2 regions of the Nonomuraea sp. NPDC049709 genome follow, and region 1 is predicted to be linked to the other one. Evidence: riboswitches for the same ligand, from Rfam matches in the RefSeq annotation. Region 1 holds a riboswitch; the other holds the start of a gene.
What was found. A riboswitch is a leader RNA that binds a small molecule or an ion and turns the genes downstream of it on or off. The one in region 1 is predicted to bind S-adenosylmethionine.

Region 1 (9,790 bases):
TGGTGGGGACCAGCGCCACCGGCCCCGTGCGGCGCGCCTTGACCAGGTCTTCCCGGCTCCTGGCGACGATCAGCTCCATAACTGCCCTCCGAACGCGACGATCAGGTCCATATATTGCCCCCCAGCGCGTCGAGCAGCCGCTCCGCCTCCTCCGGTTTGAGCAACCCCGCAGCCAGCGCCCGGTCCGCCGTGAGCCGGGCCAGCGCGATGTAGGCGTCGGCCGCCTCGGGAGCCGCCAGGATGAGCGCGTCGACGTGCTTGCGTACCGTACCGGCGTCACCGCGCACGACGGGGCCGGTCAGCCCGGCGATGCCCAGCCGCAGCACGTTGTCGAGCGCGGCGCCGAGCAGCGGGCCCAGCATCCGCCCCGGATGTTCGACGCCGATGCCCCGCAACAGGTCGGACGACTCCGCGATGAGCGTGACCATGTGGTTGGCCGCCCCGGCCAGGGCCGCGTGGTAGAGCGGGCGGTCGGCGTCGGCGATCCACACCGGCTCGCCGCCCATCTCGATCACCAGGGCCTCGGCGACCGGGCGCAGCACCTCCGGGGCCGTGACGCCGTAGGAGATGCCGGTGAGCTTGTTGAGGTCGTCGTCGCGGCCCGTGAACGTCATCACGGGATGCAGCGCGAGCGGCAGCGCCCCGGCCCGGGCCGCCGGGTCGAGCACCGACAGGCCGTACGCCCCGCTGGTGTGCACCAGCATCTTGCCCTGGAGGTCGGCCCCGGTGGCGGCCAGCCCGTTGACGAGGTCGGGCAGCGCGTCGTCGGGCACGGTGAGCAGGACGAGCTGGCCCGCCGCCACCACCTCATCAGGCCGGGACGGCTTCACGCCGAGCCGGTCAGCCGCCCACCGCTGCGAGTTGTCCGACACTCCGCTGGCGGCCACCACCCGGTGTCCCGCCTGCGCCAACGCGGCGCCGAGGGCCGAACCGACCTTGCCTGCCCCGAGCACGCCGACGGTCAGCCGTGCCGGGCGATCACCTGCGTCCATGACGTCTCACCCCTGTCGACCGTGATGGCACTGCCGACCAGCGTAACGGCCTCTCAGGAGTGAGAGCGTGACCGGTGCTTTGCCGCGCGTTGAGTTAACGACAAAAGCGACAAGGGCATACAAAACGTGCACCCCCTGTCGGAAGAGATGAGGAGAGGGGTTCATCGCATGGCAGCGGGCGCCGAGGTCCCGGATCGGGACCTGACGCCCGCACGATGCGACCTCTTGGAGGTGCGCCGACTGGTCATCCGCCGAATGACCAGCGGGGAGACGAGCCCGGGGCGGCCTGCGCCGGCCCGGGCTCTTTCCCTGCTCAGTGGTGACTGGGCGCGTACGCGTTCGCGCCACCCTTGCAGCCCGCGATCGCGAGGCCGATGACAGCCACCGCGTTGCCGCAGACGTTGATCGGCGCGACGATCGGGACGTGCACTTGGTTGCCGGAGATCACGCCGCCGGTGCCGTTGGTGATGTCGGCGTGCGCCGGAACGGCCAGCGACATCATGGCAACGGCTCCGGTGACGACCATGACCTTCTTCAGCACGAGGGCTCCTCTCAGTTTCGCGGCCTGGGCCGCAGGTGCTTGCTCGAGAGTGAAGTGCTCCGCCACTTGGGGGATGGCGCAACGCAATCACTCGATGACAATGGGTAAACGTTATCGCAAGTTGACGACGTTGAGTAGTCATTCGATGACGATGCGTATCATCGGCCAGTCATGAGATAGTCCAGGCATGTGGCTCACCTGGCGCGTCGCAACGGAGCGCGCGCTGTACGGCGAGGAGGGCTTCTACCTCCGCGAACGCCCGTCAGGCCACTTCCGCACCTCGGTCAGCGCCTCGGCGGCCTTCGCCGGGGCGGTGCTGGCGCTGCTGGCGGAAGTGGACGCCGAACTGGGCGAACCTGACGTGCTCGACCTGGTGGACATCGGCGCGGGCGAGGGCGTGCTGGTCACCCAGGTGCTCGACGCCGCCGAGCCACGGCTGCGCGACCGGCTGCGCGTCACGGCCGTGGACCTGTCCCCCCGGCCGGAGGGGCTGCCCGAGCGGGTCGAGTGGTCCAGCAGCCTGCCCTCCGACATCACCGGGCTGGCCATCGCCAACGAGTGGCTGGACAACGTGCCGCTCGACGTGGTGGAGCAGACTCCCGACGGGCCGCGGCTCGTCATGGTCAACGTGCACACGGGCGAGGAGCGGCTCGGCGGGCCGCTGCGGCCGGCCGACCGCGCCTGGCTCGAGCGGTGGTGGCCGCTGACCCGCGTGGGGGCGCGCGCGGAGATCGGCCGCCCGCGTGACGAGGCGTGGGCCTCGGTCCTCGTCCGCCTCACCAGCGGCCGGGCGATCGCCATCGATTATGCACACCCTGTGGACAACCGGCCGCTGCACGGAACGCTGACCGGATACCGCGACGGGGCGGTCGTCGCCCCCGTACCCGACGGGACCTGCGACATCACGGCTCACGTCGCGCTCGACGCGTGCGCGGAGGCCGGGCGGCGGGCCGGCGCGATATCCACAACCTTGTCCACACAGCGCGCGGCGCTGCGGGACCTGGGGCTCACCGGCACGCGTCCGCCGCTCGACCTGGCCCGCGCCGATCCGCGCGGCTACCTCCGGGCCCTGGCGAGGGCCTCGGAGGAGGGCGAGCTGATCGACGCGTCGGGGCTCGGCGGCTTCGGCTGGCTCAGCCAGCGACGCTGAGCCCTGCTTCAGGCGGTGACGCTGAGCCCTGCTTCAGGCGGTGACGCTGAGCTTCAGGGATTCGAGTCCGCGGATGATGTAGCCGGGCTTCCAGGCCGGCTCCTGCCGCAGCTCCAGCTTGGGCGCCCGGTCCAGCAGCGCGCCGAACGACTCGACCAGCTCGATGCGGGCCAGCGGCGCGCCCAGGCAGAAGTGGATCCCGGCGCCGAAGGAGATGTGCGGGTTGTCGGCGCGGCCCACGTCGAGCCGGTCCGGGTCCTCGAACACCGCCGGGTCCCGGTTGGCCGAGCCGAACAGCAGCGCCACCTCCGAGCCGCGCGGGATCCGTACGCCGTGGACCTCGATGTCCTCCAGCACCCAGCGCTCGAACATCTGCAGCGGCGTGTCCCAGCGCATCAGCTCCTCGACGGCCGTGGGCAGCAGCGAGCGGTCCTCGCGCAGCCGGGCCAGCTCGCCGGGGTTCCGGAACAGCGACCACCAGCCGTTGCCCGTCACGTTCACGGTGGCCTCGTGGCCGGCGTTGAGCAGCAGGACGCAGGTGCCGACCAGTTCGTCGTCGGTCAGCTCGTCGATCTGGGTGAGGGCGCTGATGAGGTCCTCGCCGGGGTCGGCCCGGCGCTCGGCGGCCAGGGACTTGAGGTAGCCGGCGAACTCCGACGCCGCGCATACCGCGGTGTGCTGGGCCTCGGGGGCGGGGTTGAGCTCGTACATGCCGCAGATGTCAGCCGACCAGGGGCGCAGCAGGTGGCGGTCCCGGTCGGGGATGCCGAGCATCTCCGCGATCACGGTGACCGGGAGCGGCTCGGCGACCTCGGCGATCAGGTCGCCGCCGCCCTTGTCCACGTACGCGTCCACCAGGCTCCCGGCGATGGCCCGGACCCGGGGGCGCAGCGACTCGACCATGCGCGGCGTGAACGCCCTGGAGACCAGCCGGCGCAACCTGGTGTGCACCGGCGGCTCCACGTCGAGCATGCCCGCCCTGATCACCCGCCAGAACGGCTCCTGGAACTCCGGCTCCGGCTCCCTGCCGAACTCCTCGTGGGTGGCCACGTGCAGGTAGGAGCGGCCCAGCCGGCGGTCTCTGAGCAGCGTGTTCACGTCGGCGTGCCGCGCGATGAGCCACTGGCCCGTCGGCTCGAAGTAGCTGACGGGCGCCTCGCGTCTCAGCTGGTCATAGACCCGGTACGGGTAAGCGACAAAATCCGGATTCCAAGGATCAAAGCCCACTATTGCATCTTAGGAGCGGGGTCCTCCTGCTTCGCATGCCTGCCGCGCATCCGGATGTTGAGCAGCTCCACGATGACCGAGAACGCCATCGCGAAGTAGATGTAACCCTTGGGGATGTGCTGGTCGAGGCCCTCGGCGACGAGCACCACGCCGATCAGCACCAGGAACGCCAGCGCCAGCATCTTGATGCTCGGGTGCGCGTCCACGAACCGGCTGATGGGCCCGGAGGCGAACAACATCACCAGCACCGCCACCACGACGGCCGCGATCATCACGCCGAGCTCGTCCACCATGCCGACGGCGGTGATGACGGAGTCCAGCGAGAACACGACGTCCAGGATCATGATCTGCACGATCACCGAGGTGAAGGAGATGGCGGCGGCCTGCTTGCCGTCCTTGCCGGGCCCGGGCTCCATGCTGTGGTGGATCTCGGTGACGCTCTTGCCCAGCAGGAACAGGCCGCCGAGCAGCAGGATCAGATCGCGTCCCGATATCTCCTGGCCGAGGACCGTGAACAGCGGCTCGGTGAGCTGGACCACCCATGACAGGCCGAGCAGCAGGAGCAGGCGGCTGATCAGGGCCGCGGCCAGACCGAGCACGCGGGCCCGGTCCCGTTGTTCCGGTGGGAGTTTCCCGGCCAGGATGGAGATGAAGATGATGTTGTCGATCCCCAGCACGATCTCCAGGGCGACCAGGGTGAAGAAGCCGATCCAGATCTGTGGGTCGGCCACCCATTCCAGCATCTGCGTACCTCCATGACTCATGGCTGACGGGGGTTTCCGGTAGCAACGAGTCAGGGGCCGGATTAGTTCGCGGCTTGCGATTCCTACCCTGGTGTCGGTTATAGTGCCGAACGTAGGTCATGAGTGCCAGCGACAAGCCCCGGCTAGCTGGCCGGCAACCCTCGCGTCCGCGGCGGGGTGCCCCGGGTGAAGACCTGGTCCGTCACGAGGTGTGGCGGGCAAGCGCGGGCTCCGTGGCTGCTCCCAGGGGTCCGACGACCCTGAGGAGGTTCGCCGTGTCCACTCTGACGATCTTCAGCTCCACCCCTGCCGCCGGGACGACGGCTCCCCCGGCCGCCACCGGCCGGGCCATCCCCGCCGTGCTCGGCGCCGACCTCGAGGTGCCGGTCAAGGGCGGCCGGCTGGTGGGGTACGCCAACCTGGACTACGCCGCCAGCGCCCCCTGTCTGGAGCCGGTCAGCGCCGCCGTCGCCGCCGCGCTCCCGGCCTACTCCAGCGTCCACCGCGGCGCCGGCTACGCCTCGCAGCTCACCACCGCGAGGTACGAGCAGGCCCGCCACACGGTCAGGGCGTTCGTGGGCGCCCGCCCGGACGACGCCGTGATCTTCACCCGCAACACCACCGACGCCACGAACCTGCTGGCCGGCTGCCTGCCCGCCGGGACCACCACCGTGGTCTTCGACACCGAGCACCACGCCTCGCTGCTGCCCTGGCAGCGGTCCGTACGGCTGGCGCCGCCCGCCTTCCCCGGCGAGGCCGTGCGCGCCGCCGACGAGGCGCTGGCCGGGATCGACGGGCCGAAGCTGCTCGTGGTCACCGCCGCCTCGAACGTCACCGGCGAGCTGTGGCCGATCGCCGCCCTGGCCCACATCGCGCACCGCCACGGGGCCCGCATCCTGGTGGACGCGGCTCAGCTGGTGCCGCACCGGCGGCTCAACCTCACCGCGCTCGACCTGGACTACGTGGCCTTCTCGGGGCACAAGCTGTACGCGCCCTTCGGTGCCGGCGTGCTGGTCGGGCGGCGGGACTGGCTGGCCGAGGGGGAGCCGTACCTCAAGGGCGGGGGTGCGGTGCGCTCGGTCGGGGAGAGCGCCGAGTGGCACGACGACCCGGAGCCGCGCCACGAGGCGGGCACCCCGAACGTGCTGGGCGCCATCGCCCTGGCCGCCGCCTGCGACGCGCTGACCGCCACCGGCTGGACGGCCCTGGTGCGCGAGGAGGAGCGGCTGATCGCCCGGCTGCGCTCGGGGCTGGCCGCGATCGACGGCGTGCGGGAGTTGTCGCTGTGGGGGGACGATCACCCGCGGGTCGGCATCGTGTCGTTCACCGTGGCCGGCTACTCGGCCCGTGAGGTGGCCGAGGTGCTGTCCAGCGAGTACGGCATCGGGGTGCGCGACGGCAAGTTCTGCGCGCATCCTTTCGTCCGGCATTTGCTGGGTACGGCCGATGGCGGGTGTGAGGACGACACGGCCTCCGCGGTGCGGGCCTCGATCGGCATCGGCAGCACGCAGGAGCACGTGGACCGGCTGATCGAGGCGGTGCGCGACCTGGTCACCCGCTGACGCTCAGCGGTTCGGCGGCTTGCGGTGCTGCGGCGGCTCGTCCGAGACCAGGGCGTCGATGTCCCTCATGTCCTCGTCGTTGAGCCTGCCGGAGGTGGGTGCGGCCGGCTGCCTGGGCACGTCCGGCTGCTCCCGAGTCGTCTCCGCGGGCGTCGTGGGCCCGCCGGCGTGGCCGGTGGGCGTCGTGCCCGTGGTCCTGCCCGGGGTGTAGGCGGCGAGGTCGTCCTCGGCCGCGCGCCGCTCCGAGCGCCGGCGGAACATCGCGTTGAAGATGCCGTCCAGCCCGATCCGGCCGCCGCCCAGCGCCAGGAACAGCAGGCACAGCGCGCCCAGTGCCCCCGGCAGCTCCCAGCCGCCGCCCTCGGTCAGGATGCCCTTGCCCCCGTGCACGAACGCGATCGCGCCGAGCATGTTGAGCAGCAGCAGCAGCGCCACCGGGCGCACCAGCAGGCCGAGGATCAGCAGGATGCCGCCCACGGTCTCGACGAACATCGCGTACCCGGCGGCCAGCTCGGGCATCGGGATCTGCATGTCCCTGAAGCCCTGCGTGGTGGCGCCGTGGCCGCTTGCCCACTTCTGCCACCCGTGGGCCACGAAGATCACGCCGGTGGCGATTCGCGCGATCAGTGCCGCCACATCAAAAAGAACTCTCTTCATGGTGATTTCTCCCCCCGTTCCCGATATTCCTCCCCATGTCCGGCTTCGGGATGCATTTCCATGCCATGTCTTGACCAACCCCCCTGCTGGATCACCAGCGGCGACGGTGGCAGCATGGCCGTATGACGGAACGTGTGGTCGGAATCGGCGCGGGCGCGAAAGAGCTGGCCACCGAGGACATGATTCTCAACATCGGCCCTCAGCACCCGTCCACGCACGGGGTGCTCAGGCTCCGGCTGACGCTCGACGGCGAGCGCATCGCCACCGCCGAGCCGATCATCGGCTACATGCACCGGGGCGCGGAGAAGCTGTTCGAGGTGCGCGACTACCGTCAGATCATCATGCTGGCCAACCGGCACGACTGGCTGTCGGGCTTCGCCAACGAGCTCGGCGTGGTGCTCGCCGCCGAACGCCTGCTGGGCATGGAGCCGCCGGTCAGGGCTGTGTGGGCGCGCACGCTGCTGGCCGAGCTCAACCGGGTGCTCAACCACCTGATGTTCCTCGGCTCCTACCCTCTCGAGCTGGGCGCGATGACGCCGCTGTTCTACTCCTTCAATGAACGCGAGCGCATCCAGGCCGTCATGGAGGAGATCTCCGGCGGGCGCATGCACTACATGTTCAACCGGGTCGGCGGGCTCAAGGAGGACCTGCCGCTCGGCTGGCTCGACCGGGTGGCCGAGGCCGTCGCGGAGACCCGGCGCCGCGTGCCCGACATCGAGAACCTCATCCTGCACAACGAGATCTTCGTCGCCCGGACCAAGGGGGTGGGGGTGCTGACCCGGGAGCAGATCATGCAGTACGGCGTCAGCGGCCCCGTCTCCCGCGCCTCCGGGGTCGACTTCGACCTGCGCCGCGACGAGCCGTACCTGGCCTACCCCGAGCTGCCGGTGAAGGTCGTCACCCGGAGCGGGGGCGACTGCCACGCCCGGTTCGAGGTCCTGCTCGAACAGCTCAAGGTCTCGCTCGACCTGGCCGAGGCGTGCGTCGAGCGGCTGCGCTCGCTGCCGCCCGGGCCGATCAACCAGCGGCTGCCGAAGGTGCTCAAGGTGCCGGAGGGGCACACGTACGCGTGGACGGAGAACCCGCTCGGCATCAACGGCTACTACCTGGTCTCCAAGGGGGACAAGACGCCGTGGCGGCTCAAGCTGCGCTCGGCCTCCTACAGCAACATCCAGGTGCTGCGCGAGATGCTGCCCGGTCACCTCGTGGCCGACATGGTGGCGATTCTCGGCTCCATGTTCTTCGTGGTGGGTGACATCGACAAGTGAAGGCCGCCGACGCCACTGACCGCGACAAATACGTCGACTGGCTGCGGGCGCTCAGCCTGATCGTCGTGGTGGTGTGGCACTGGGCGTTCACCATCCTGCAGTGGAAGCCGCACGGGCCCGAGCCCACCAGCCCGCTGGGCTTCACCTCAGGACTGTGGATCCTCACCTGGCTGCTGCAGGTGCTGCCGCTGTTCTTCTACGTCGGCGGGCACGTCCACCTGCTGTCCTGGCGCCGGGCCCAGACGCGCGGCGTGGGCATCGGCTCGTTCGTCTGGCGGCGCATCCGCGCGCTCGCCTTACCGGCGCTGTTCCTGTCCGGGGTGTGGGTCGTCATCGGGGCGGTGGTGACGTACACGTTCGGGGTGGACTGGATGTGGCGGGTGGTGCTGCTGGTGCTCAGCCCGCTGTGGTTCCTCGGCGTCTACCTGGTGCTCATCGCGCTGCTGCCGGTCTCGCTCTGGCTGCACCGGCGCTACGACGTGCTGACCCTGATCTGGCTCGGCGGCGCGGCGCTGGTGGTGGACGTGCTGCGCTTCCGGTACGGGATCGACGGGGTGGGCTGGCTCAACATGGTCATCGTCTGGGGGCTGGCGCACCAGGCCGGGTTCTTCTATGACCGGGTGGTGGTCCTGCCCAGGCGCTATGACGTGGCCCTGCTGTGGACGGGGCTGTTCGCGCTGTTCGGGCTGGTCTACTCGGGCATCTACCCCGGCTCCATGGTGGGCGTGCCGGGTGACAAATGGTCGAACATGGCGCCGCCCACGTTCGTGATCGTGGCGCTGCTGCTGTTCCAGATCGGGCTGGTCGAGGTGCTGCGGCCGGCCATGGAACGCGTGCTGGAGCGGCCGAGCTGGCAGCGGGTCAACGACTTCATCAACCGGTACTCGCTGCCGCTGTTCCTGTTCCACACCACCGGGATGGCCATCTCGCTGGGGCTGTCGTGGTGGTTGTTCGGCACCCTCGGCGACCAGATCCCGCCGGACCTGGTGTGGTGGCTGGAGCGGCCGATCGCCATCATCGGGCCCCTCATCTGCACGGCCCCGGTCATATACCTCTTCGGCCGCCGCCGCACCCCGGTCAGGCAAATGCGGGACAAGGGTGTCGGCGGATCCATAAGCTCAGAGCATGGCTGACATCGCCTTCCGGGCCAACGCCGAAGACGAGCGGATCATCCGCGCCGCCCTGCGGGAAGGTGAGCGGCCCAGCGACGTCCTGCGCCGCGCATTGCGCCTGCTCCAGCGCGAGATGTGGCACGACCGGCTGACCGCCGGCGCCCGCCCGGCCGTCGAAGGGCTGGGCGAGCACAACTAGTCCCGCTTCTGGTCGTCCGGCTCCTTGGGGATGCGGCAGGCGTGCTCCAGGTAGAGGGCGGCGCAGATCAGCACGACACAGGACACGAACGACGCCGTCGCGACGAAGAACTCGCCCCTGGGCGTGTCGCGGTCGAGGATCCGGACCGTGTAGAGGGCGAACCCGGCGAACACGCCGCCGAACACCGCCCCCGCGTACGCCGACGCCTTCGCCAGCGCCGCCAGCCGGGCCACGGCCAGCGGCTCCACCGGCTTGGTGCCCGGCTTCCGGTCGATCCTGGCCTTGGTCGCCCAGGCGGTGTAGCCCTCGCCCAGGGCCAGCAGCAGCACCGTGGGGATC
Region 2 (9,790 bases), on a different contig from region 1:
GACCGCGCGGACAGACTCCGCCTGCGGTCCCTTCTGGCCCTGCGTGATCTCGAACTCGACGCGCTGCCCCTGTTCGAGAGATCGGTACCCGTCCATCATGATCGCTGAGTAATGGACGAATACATCCTTACCACCGTCTACCGCGATGAAGCCGTAGCCCTTGTCCGCGTTGAACCACTTGACGGTGCCCTGCGCCACTTCCGACTCCTCTTACTGGTCTCCCAGATCTCGCCCATTCCTCCGCGGGACCTGTAATCGTATGACTTAACGGAAAATCAGCCAGACGATCGCCCTCGACCATACCTGTGGCACGGGGTTTGGCAACAGAGTCAATCTGCAAATCGCGTATTTCTTCGCAGCGAAGACCCTTCAACGTTGAATTATCCCAGGAAAAGCAGAAGGCGCCCACTAGGGGCGCCTTCAAGGGTGTGCTCCGCGGGACTCAGCCGCCGGCAACCGCCGGGATGATGGAGATCTGAGTGCCTTCTGGTGCGGGAGTGTCGAGGCCCTCCGCGAATCGGACGTCCTCTTCCCCAACGTAAACGTTGACGAAACGACGAATCTTGCCCGATTCATCCAGAATTCTCGCGCCGATCCCCGGGTAGTCAGAGTCCAGCTTGGCGAGCACGTCACGAAGAGTCGCACCCTCGCCACTCACCTCGGCGTTACCCCCGGTGTACGTGCGCAGAATGGTGGGAATCCGCACAGAAACGCTCATGGTTAAAGTCGCCTTTCCTGATTGTCAGACAGTCGCGCGGAACGCGTCGAGAGAGGGCCGGATCACGGCCGTGGGCGTGGCGTCGTCGCTGATCGCGTCGAGCGTCTTGAGCCCGTCACCGGTGTTCAGCACCACGGTCTCGGCCTCCGGGTCGAGCCGGCCGCTCTCGGCGAGCTTCTTCAGCACGCCCACGGTCACCCCGCCGGCGGTCTCGGCGAAGATGCCCTCTGTCGAGGCCAGGAGCTTGATCGCGGCCACGATCTCCGGGTCCGTGACGTCCTCGACGCCCCCTCCCGTGCGCCGCGCGATGTCCAGCACGTACGGCCCGTCGGCGGGGTTGCCGATGGCCAGCGACTTGGCGATGGTGTTGGGCTTGACCGGCTGCACGACGTCGTGCCCGGCCTTGAACGCCGTGGACACGGGCGAGCACCCGGCGGCCTGAGCACCGAAGATCTTGTAGGGCGTGTCCTCCACCAGGCCCAGCGCCACCAGCTCCTTGAAGCCCTTGTCGATCTTCGTGAGCTGCGAGCCGGACGCGATGGGGATGATGATCTGCTCGGGCAGCCGCCAGCCGAGCTGCTCGGCGATCTCGTACGCGAGCGTCTTGGAGCCCTCGGCGTAGTAAGGCCGCAGGTTGATGTTGGTGAAGCCCCACTTGTCACCCAGGGGGTCGCCGATCAGCTCGGAGCAGAACCTGTTGACGTCGTCGTAGGTGCCCTCGATCCCGATCAGCTTCCCGCCGAACACGCGGGCCATGGCGATCTTGGCCTGCTCGAGGTTGGCCGGGATGAACACGCACGCGTCGAGCCCCGCCCGCGCCGCGGCGGCGGTGACCGCGCCCGCGAGGTTGCCCGTGGAGGAGCAGGAAAGCGTGTGGAAGCCGAAGTTGCGGGCCGCCTCGACGGCCATGGCGACCACCCGGTCCTTGAAGGAGTGGGTGGGGTTTCCCGAGTCGTCCTTCACGTAAAGGGACTTGATGCCGAGCGCCCGCCCGAGGTTTCCGGCCTTGACCAATTTGGTCCAGCCGGGGTTCATATTCGGCTTGGTGGCCACGTCGGCCGGTACGGGGAGCAATGAACGGTAACGCCAGATGTTGGCCGGACCCGACTCGATGTCCGCGCGGGTCACGTCGCCGAAGGAGTAGGCCGCTTCGAGCGGCCCGAAACACTCCTGGCAGGCGAAGCTGGGACCCAGCGGGTAACGCGCGCCGCACTCGCGGCAGGACAGAGCTTCGGCGGGACCAAAGTCAAGCGACATGAAGCGAGGCCTTCCCTCATCTTCGCCCACGGCCACCTTGACCGCGAACCGGAATTGGCACCTTGTCCCGGTCGGCCTCGCAGGTCGCGAGTCGAAACCGGGAGGGTTGCCGGGGCTTCGCAGGGCCGGTCCCTCCACCCCTCTGGATGAGCAATATGCAGTTGTTGAAAAGGACTCTACCCGCTTAAGTGGCCGAAATTACCACCCGTCTCACCATGCGAGACGGGCGGTCTCAGCGATAGTCCTCACCCAGCACGCCCTGAACGTATTTGCGGGCCTGGTGGATGCGTGACTTGGCGGTGCCCAGCGGGATGCCGAGCTGCTCGGCCACCTCGTTGTAGTCCAGCTGGACGATATCGCGCAACACCAGCGCCTGCGCCAGGTCCGGCTTGTCGGCCTCCAGCGCCTCCATCGCGTCGAGCAGGTCGAGCCGCGAGCCCGCGATCACGCTGACCCGTTGCACGTCGGGCTTCTGCATCGGCAGCTCGTCCGAGCTCTGCTCGGCCGCCCGCCGCTTGAGCGACCTGTACGTGGTCCGCGCGCAGTTGGCCGTCACGATGTGCAGCCAGGTGCTGAACCTGGCCCGCCCCTCGAAGCGCCCGATGTTGCGCGCCACGGCCAGCAACGTATCTTGCGAGGCCTCCTCGGCGTCCTGGTGATAAGGCAGGATCCGGGCGCAGTGTCGCATCACATCCGGCTCTATTCGCGCCAGGAGCTCGCCAAGTGCGCGATGATCTCCAGCAGCGGCGGAGCGGGCGAGTTCCTCGGTTAGCTCATCAAGCGCCATAGCTGGGATCCTATGATCGAAGGGAGCCTTGATGAACAGCGTCCTGCTGGCCTCGAACAGAGGTCCGGTCTCCTTCACCGTCTCCGACGGCGGCGAGCTGACCATGAAGCGCGGCGGCGGCGGCCTGGTCTCAGGGCTGTCGGGAGTGGCCAAGGACGACGGCGTGCTGTGGATCTGCGCCGCGCTGTCCGACGGCGACCGCAGCGCCGTACGCCTGGCCTCCGGCGGCCGCATCGACCACGCCGGCTACGACACGGGCCCGCTGCGCATGCTGGACATCCCGCCCGCCACGTTCCACCGCGCCTACAACGCCGTGGCCAACTCCACCCTGTGGTTCATCAACCACCTGCTCTACGACATCCCCAACTCGCCCAACTTCGGCACGAGGTTCGAGCGCGAGTGGGAGTCCTACCGCGACTACAACGGGGCTTTCGCGCTGGCGCTGGCCGAGGAGGCCGGGCACGGCGCGCGCGTGATGGTGCAGGACTACCACCTGACGCTGACCCCGGCGATGCTCCGCGCCGAGCGGCCCGACCTGCGTATCGCCCACTTCAGCCACACGCCGTGGGCGCCGCCCGAATACTTCTCCCTGCTGCCCGACGAGGTGGCCGGCGAGGTCCTGGAGGGCATCCTGGGCGCCGATCACGCCGGGTTCCTCACCGACCGGTGGGCGCAGGCGTTCATGGACTGCTGCGAGCGGCTGCTCGGCGCGGAGACCGACCGCGTCGGGCGCAGCATCACCTACGAGGGCCGGACGACCCGCATCGGCGTCCACAGCCTGGGCGTGGACGGCACGGCGCTGTGGGAGCGGGCCTGCGAGCCCGACGTCGAGTCGCACATGACCGCGCTCAGGGAGCAGGTGGGCGACCGCCGGCTGATCGTCCGCATCGACCGCACCGAGCTGTCCAAGAACATCACCCGCGGCCTGATCGCCTACCGCGAGTTCCTGGCGGCGCACCCCGAGTGGCACGGCAAGGTGGTGCACCTGGCCTTCGCCTACCCCAGCCGGCACGACCTGCCCGAATACCGCGAATACACCGCGTCGGTGCAGCGCCGGGCCCAGGAGATCGAGGCCGAATACGCCACCGAGGACTGGGACCCGGTGATCCTCAACGTCAACGACGACTATCCGCGTTCGCTGGCCGCGTACCGGATGGCCGACGTGCTGCTGGTCAACCCCATCCGCGACGGGATGAACCTGGTGGCCAAGGAGGGCCCGGTCCTGTCGGAGCGGTGCGCGCTGGTGCTGTCGCGGGAGGCCGGGGCCGCCGCCGAACTGGGCCCGCACGCCCTCATGGTCAACCCGTACGACATCAGCGGCACGGCCGTCGCGCTGCACGACGCGCTGGTCATGCCCGAGGACGAGCGGCGCATGCGCCGCGACAAGCTGCACGCCGCCGCGACCGCGCTGCCCCCGCAGAAATGGCTCGCCGCCCAGCTCGACGCACTGGCCTGACGCTCTCGCCTAGCATGGGAGGGCGACCGCGTCCCTCCGTCCCGCGGGAGGCTGCCGGGTGACCACGGTCTTACCGCCCGTCCGACTGATCAGAGACCGCCCGACCTGGCTCGTCTACCTGCTGCTCAGCACGTTCGCCACCTACCTGTACGGCCTGAGCGCCGCCCTGCCCCTCCTGCGCGCCGACCAGCGCACGTCGGCCACCGTGGCCGGCCTGCACGGCACCTCCATGGCCCTGGGCACGATCGCGGCCGGGCTCCTGCTCCCCCTGCTGACCCGCAGGTTCGGCCGGCGCGCGACCAGCTGGATCGGCCTGGCCGGGATGAACGCCGGCCTGCTCGCGGTCCTGCCCACCGACGCCCTGGCCCTGACCCTGCTCGGCTACGGCGTGGCCGGCGGCTTCAGCTCGATCCTGCTCTACACGTCCATGGCGGCGCTCAGCGACCACCACGGCCCGGCCGGGCCCGCGGCGATCAGCGAGGCCAACGCGGTCGGCGTGCTCGTGGGCATGGGGATGACGTTCGGGCTCAGCGTGGTCGCCCAGACCGCGCTCGGCTGGCGGGCCGCGCTGCTGCTCACGCCGGTCGCCAGCGTGCTGCTCGCGCTGGCCATGGGCCGGGTCTGGCCCGACCGGCGGGCCGCGGGCCCCGGCGCGGGCGCGGAGTCCGTCGCCCGGCCCGGCTGGCGCTTCCACCTGGCGGGCCTGGTGCTCTTCTGCTGCGTGGCGCTGGAGTTCAGCTTCAACCTGTGGGCCGCCGACCTGTTCGCCGACCGTACGGGGCTGAGCGCGGCCACGGCGGCCACCGGGCTGACGGCGTTCGTGGCGGGACTGGCGGCGGGCAGGTTCGCCGGGGCGCGTCTGGCGCTGCGCCTGCCGCCCACGCCGCTGTTCGCGGGGGCGCTGGCGGTGACGTTCGCGGGCTGGCTGCTGTTCTGGCTGAGCACCCAGCCGGTGCTGTCCTACGCCGGGCTGGTGATCTGCGGGCTCGGCGCCGCCCTGCACTTCCCGCTGGCGCTGGCCGCGCTGATCGCCGGCTCCGGCGACCGGGCGGACCTGGCGGCGGCGGCCTCGCCCATCTGGGCGGGCGCCGCCATGGCCGTCGGTCCGCTGGCGCTCGGCACGCTCGCCGACGGCTTCGGCACCCGGACCGCGTTCCTGATGGTGCCGGTGCTCATCGGCCTGGCGGTCGCCGGGGTGCTCAGTTCCAGTCGGCGTGCTTGAGCGTGTCGGCCAGGCCCGGCGTGTTCCACTGGTCGACCACCAGGATCCTGCTCTGCGGCAGATACCACTCCCGCTGGGTGAAGCGGGTCCGCACCTTGGTCCCGGCGTCGGAGTAGGAGACGCAGGTGGACTTCCAGGCGTTGTAGGCGGCCTTGTGTCCCGGCCCGACCTGGCGCAGGCCCCTCGTCACCTTCGGGCCGATGAGCTCGTACCACTTCCGGTTGAAGGGGCAGGGCTGCACGTCCGTCGCCGTGTAGAAGGGGCGCTTGCCGGTGTAGGGATTGAAGCCCTCGGCGCCCTGCTTGATGTATTTGGGGCCGAAGACGTAGAAGGCGTCGCACTCGGGCGTGCCCCATCCCTGCGCCTTGCCGCACTTGCCGGTGACGACCTGGACCGCGTCGGTGCCGGTGCCGTACACCTTCCACTGGATCGGGATGTAGAGGGTCAGGCCGTTGCGCAGCTTGAGCTGCTGGGCGGGAGCGGCGGTCGCGGGCAGGGCGGTGGCGAGGAGGGTGGCCGCGGCGACACCCGCGGCGGCGAAAAGGGCAGAGTGACGCTTGTGCATGCGCCCGACCCTAGAGATCGCGACTTGCAGATCAGTCACGAACGGCTGAACGCCGACGCCAGCTCACCCAGCAGCGCCACGACCCCCTCCGGACCGTCCACCACGATGTCGGCCCGCTCGGCCAGTGCGGTCACCTCGGCGGAGCCGCTGCACACGGTCACGCCCGGCAGCCCGGACGCGCGTACGGCGTCGAACGCCGCCAGATCCCCCAGGTCGTCACCGACGAACATCACCGACCGGGCGGCTCGCTCCGCCAGGAACAGGCTCAGCGCGTGCCCCTTGTCCATGCCCGGCGGCCTCAGCTCCAGCACCATGCGCCCGGGCTCGACCACCAGGCCGTGCTTCTCCGCCAGCTTGGCCAGCGGCTCCCGCAGGACGGCCAGCGCCCCTTCGGGGTCGGGGCTGCGCCTGGTGTGCACGGCCACGGCCCTGGCCTTGTCCTCGACGCGCACGCCCGCCAGCCCGAGCGAGTCGAGCAGCAGCGGCAGCTCCGCCTCGGCCCGCGGCACACCCGGCGGGGGCGGGGGCGCGGAGATCCGGCCGTCCTCCCAGCGTTCGAAGCCGTAGTGGCCGAGCACGACCAGCCCCGGCACGTCGGCCAGACCCGGTCCGAGCTCCAGTGCGGTGGCCGCAGGCCTGCCGGTCACGATGGCCACCGCGAGGACGCGGGCGCCCAGGTCGGCGAGAACTTCGGGCGCCTTCGGGTGGATCACGGCGGCGGCGGGGTCGGGCACGATCGGCGACAGCGTGCCGTCGAAGTCGAGCCCGATCACGGCGCCGGCCGGATCGCTCAAGATCGCTTCCATTCCAGGGATGTTCCTCACGCGGCTGCCGTACCCAGCCGGTCAGGGACGCATGCCAAGCCTTCTGGCGGCGCGCTCGCGCTGGCGGGTGGACCGTAATCTGCGCAGCCGCTTGACCAGCATGGGGTCCTGCTCGAGAGCCTCCGGCCGGTCGATCAGCTCGCCGAGCAACTGGTAGTAGCGCGTGGCGGAGATCCCGAAGGTCTCCTTGATGGCCTGCTCCTTCGCGCCCGCGTAGCGCCACCATTGGCGCTCGAAGGCGAGGAGTTCGTGATCGCGGTCTGAGAGTGGTTGGCGGGACGGTTCCTGGGCAGCATTGTCACCGCTGAGCGGTGCTCCCATGGTGTCCTCCTCGAAAGGGGCGGGCGACGATCACGTCGCACGCACGCGGCCCGTGGCCATCGTAATGTGCGGAGTGCGGCTGTTCACGGCGGAATGAGAGACGCGCCTGGCGGCGTGTTCCAGCCCGGCTGTTCAGCAGCCTGACATCCGACTTTCTTTCACTTTATTGGCTAAAAGCCGACAGATCGGAACTACTCCGCGTATCGGTCTGTTTACCGAAGCGTCGGGTTGAGCGGGCGCTCGCGTGTCACAATGCACGAGCAGAATCGGCGGCCCCTCCCCTCCCGCCCGAGGTCCGACGTGTACCACCTGTCCGTTGCACTGATCTCCATATTGTCCGCGGTCTGGCCCGTGCCGGCGCCGCCCGTCTCAGAGCGCTGGCAGGCGTGGCCGGTGGCTCAGGTCTTCCCCGGCACGGTGCCGGGGCTCAGCCCTTCCGGGGCCCGGGTCACGTACGAGCTGGCCGGGGTGGCCCCCGAGGCGCCCTGCCGGGCCGCCTTCCACCCCGCTGCCGTGCGCCCCGGCTGCCGCACCGCCCTGCGCGCCACCTACGCCGACAGCACGCAGACCTTCGTCGTCACGGTGGGCATCGCCGTGCTCGACCGGCCGGCGCTCACCGCGCTCGGGGCGGGCCCGCAAGGCTCCGGCCACGCCGCGACGGTGCGGCCCGAGACCGTAGGACCTGAAGCCGTGCGACCCGAGGCCGTGCGACCCGAGACCGTGCGACCCGAGACCGTGCGACCCGAGACCGTACGGCCCGAGACCGTGCGGCCCGTGGCCTTCCCCGGCGGGCCGGCCGCGTGGTTCGGCGACCGGCAGTACTTCGCCGGCGTGGTGGTCGGGTCCGGGGAGCACTACGTGGTGGCGACGGCCGCCGGCTACGCGGACGGGCGGGCGTACCAGCCGGGTGACCGCGTCGTGCCGCGGCTGCGCGACGCCGCCCGGCAGCTCGCGGCGGCGCTGCACCGGGCACTCACCGGATGAGGCGGCTCCTCGTCCCCGTCCTGCTGGCCGGGCTGGCGGCCGGGATCGCGGCGGCCCCCACCGCGCACTCCGACGACGTGGGCGAGGCCGCGCGGGCCGGGCAGTGGCAGCTCGGCGCGCTGCGCCTGCCCGAGGCGTGGCGGTCGAGCAGGGGCGAGGGCGTGCTGGTGGCCGTGCTCGACACCGGCGTGAACGGCCACCACCCCGACCTGGCCGGCGCCGTCGTGCAGGGTCCCGACCTGACGGGTGCGGGCAGGGGGCTGTGGGGGCCGCACGGGACCGCCATGGCCAGCCTGATCGCCGGTCGCGGGCACGGCGACGGCCACCGGGGCGGCGTCCTGGGCGTGGCGCCCGCCGCCAGGGTGTTGTCCGTCAGGGTCACGCTGGAGAACGGCGACCCGCTGCGCCAGAAGCACCGCTCGGGCTGGGGGGACGCGCTGGCCAAGGGCATCCGCTACGCGGCCGACCGCGGCGCCGACGTGATCAGCATGTCGCTCGGCGGCGGCAGCGGCGCGTGGGAGGGGTCGGCGTCGGAGGAGGAGGCCGTCCAGTACGCGATCGGCAAGGGCGCCGTGCTGGTGGCCTCGTCGGGCAACGACGGGGCCGCGGGCAACCGGAAGAACTTCCCCGCCGCCTACCCCGGGGTGATCGCGGTGGGCGCGGTGGACCGGCGGATGAAGGTCGCCGGGTTCTCCAACCGGCAGGACTACCTGTCCGTGGTCGCGCCCGGCGCGGAGATCGTCACGGCCGACGGGGACGCCTCGTACGTGGTCGGCGACGGCACCAGCTCGGCCGCCGCCATGGTCGCGGGCGTCGCCGCCCTGATCCGGTCAGCGCATCCCGACCTGTCGCCCTACCACGTGCGGATGGCCATCGAGCTCGGCGCCCGGCGGCGGCCCGAGGACGGCTACAGCCCCGCCTACGGGCACGGCGTGGTCGACGCGCTGCTCGCGCTGCGGGAGGCCGACCGGCTGGACGTGCCGGTGCCCGGGGCGGCCCGGCCGGGGCCGTACTTCGGCGACGGGCCCGCGCCCGGCTCCCGGATGCCGGTGGTGGCGGGGATGTTGCTGCTGGTGGTCGTGATGTCGGCGCGGGTGGTCGTGCGGCATCGGGGGCGCGAAGGGGATTCAACCTAGCAAGCGCTTGTGTGATACTCCGGCTATGACGTACGCGATCGACGGCTGGTTCGCCATCGAGGGGGACGCCGTCCGCCTGCTCGGCACCAGGTGCGCGGCCTGTGGCACGGTCTGCTTCCCGCCCCGGCGGGAGTCGTGCCCCAATCCGCGCTGCGAGGGGGCGGACATGGAGGAGTTCCCGCTGCCGCGGCGCGGGCGGGTCTGGTCGTACACGAACGCCTGCTACCCGCCGCCGGCGCCGTACGTGGCGGCGCAGCCGTACGAGCCGGTGACGCTGGCCGCGGTCGAGCTCGACGAGGTGGGCATCGTGGTGCTCGGTCAGGTCCGGGGCCTGACGGTGGACCAGCTCGCGGTCGGCATGGAGCTGGAGCTGACCTCGGGGCCGCTGGCCGACGGGCCGCTGATGTGGATGTGGGGGCAGGCTTCATGAGCGTCGTCGTGCTGGGGACCGGGATGCATCCGTGGGGGAAGTGGGGGCGGCCCTTCCTGGAGTACGGCGTGGCGGCCGCCCGCGAGGCGC

Region 2: it holds a riboswitch for S-adenosylmethionine, as region 1 does, so the genes downstream of both, thrC (threonine synthase) here and AB0J69_RS11915 (aminotransferase class V-fold PLP-dependent enzyme) in region 1, are expected to answer to the same signal.

Annotation. Positions count from the first base shown of each region.
Region 1 is NZ_JBFANM010000010.1:16,272-26,061, forward strand. It holds gene panC (pantoate--beta-alanine ligase) at 1-79, opposite strand, end outside; gene AB0J69_RS11890 (DUF2520 domain-containing protein) at 102-992, opposite strand; gene AB0J69_RS11895 (chaplin) at 1,306-1,533, opposite strand; gene AB0J69_RS11900 (SAM-dependent methyltransferase) at 1,721-2,683, shown strand; gene AB0J69_RS11905 (cytochrome P450) at 2,717-3,910, opposite strand; gene AB0J69_RS11910 (TerC family protein) at 3,910-4,653, opposite strand; SAM riboswitch class IV at 4,769-4,884, shown strand; gene AB0J69_RS11915 (aminotransferase class V-fold PLP-dependent enzyme) at 4,929-6,215, shown strand; gene AB0J69_RS11920 (DoxX family protein) at 6,219-6,872, opposite strand; gene AB0J69_RS11925 (NADH-quinone oxidoreductase subunit D) at 6,995-8,140, shown strand; gene AB0J69_RS11930 (acyltransferase) at 8,137-9,273, shown strand; gene AB0J69_RS11935 (hypothetical protein) at 9,266-9,451, shown strand; gene AB0J69_RS11940 (DUF3180 domain-containing protein) at 9,448-9,790, opposite strand, start outside.
Region 2 is NZ_JBFANM010000102.1:1,292-11,081, forward strand. It holds gene AB0J69_RS54190 (cold-shock protein) at 1-198, opposite strand, end outside; gene AB0J69_RS54195 (MoaD/ThiS family protein) at 443-718, opposite strand; gene thrC (threonine synthase) at 743-1,975, opposite strand; SAM riboswitch class I at 1,989-2,128, opposite strand; gene AB0J69_RS54205 (RNA polymerase sigma factor) at 2,208-2,663, opposite strand; gene AB0J69_RS54210 (trehalose-6-phosphate synthase) at 2,794-4,218, shown strand; gene AB0J69_RS54215 (MFS transporter) at 4,277-5,440, shown strand; gene AB0J69_RS54220 (hypothetical protein) at 5,418-6,005, opposite strand; gene otsB (trehalose-phosphatase) at 6,041-6,811, opposite strand; gene AB0J69_RS54230 (DUF3263 domain-containing protein) at 6,851-7,150, opposite strand; gene AB0J69_RS54235 (hypothetical protein) at 7,544-8,134, shown strand; gene AB0J69_RS54240 (S8 family serine peptidase) at 8,131-9,270, shown strand; gene AB0J69_RS54245 (OB-fold domain-containing protein) at 9,296-9,700, shown strand; gene AB0J69_RS54250 (lipid-transfer protein) at 9,697-9,790, shown strand, end outside.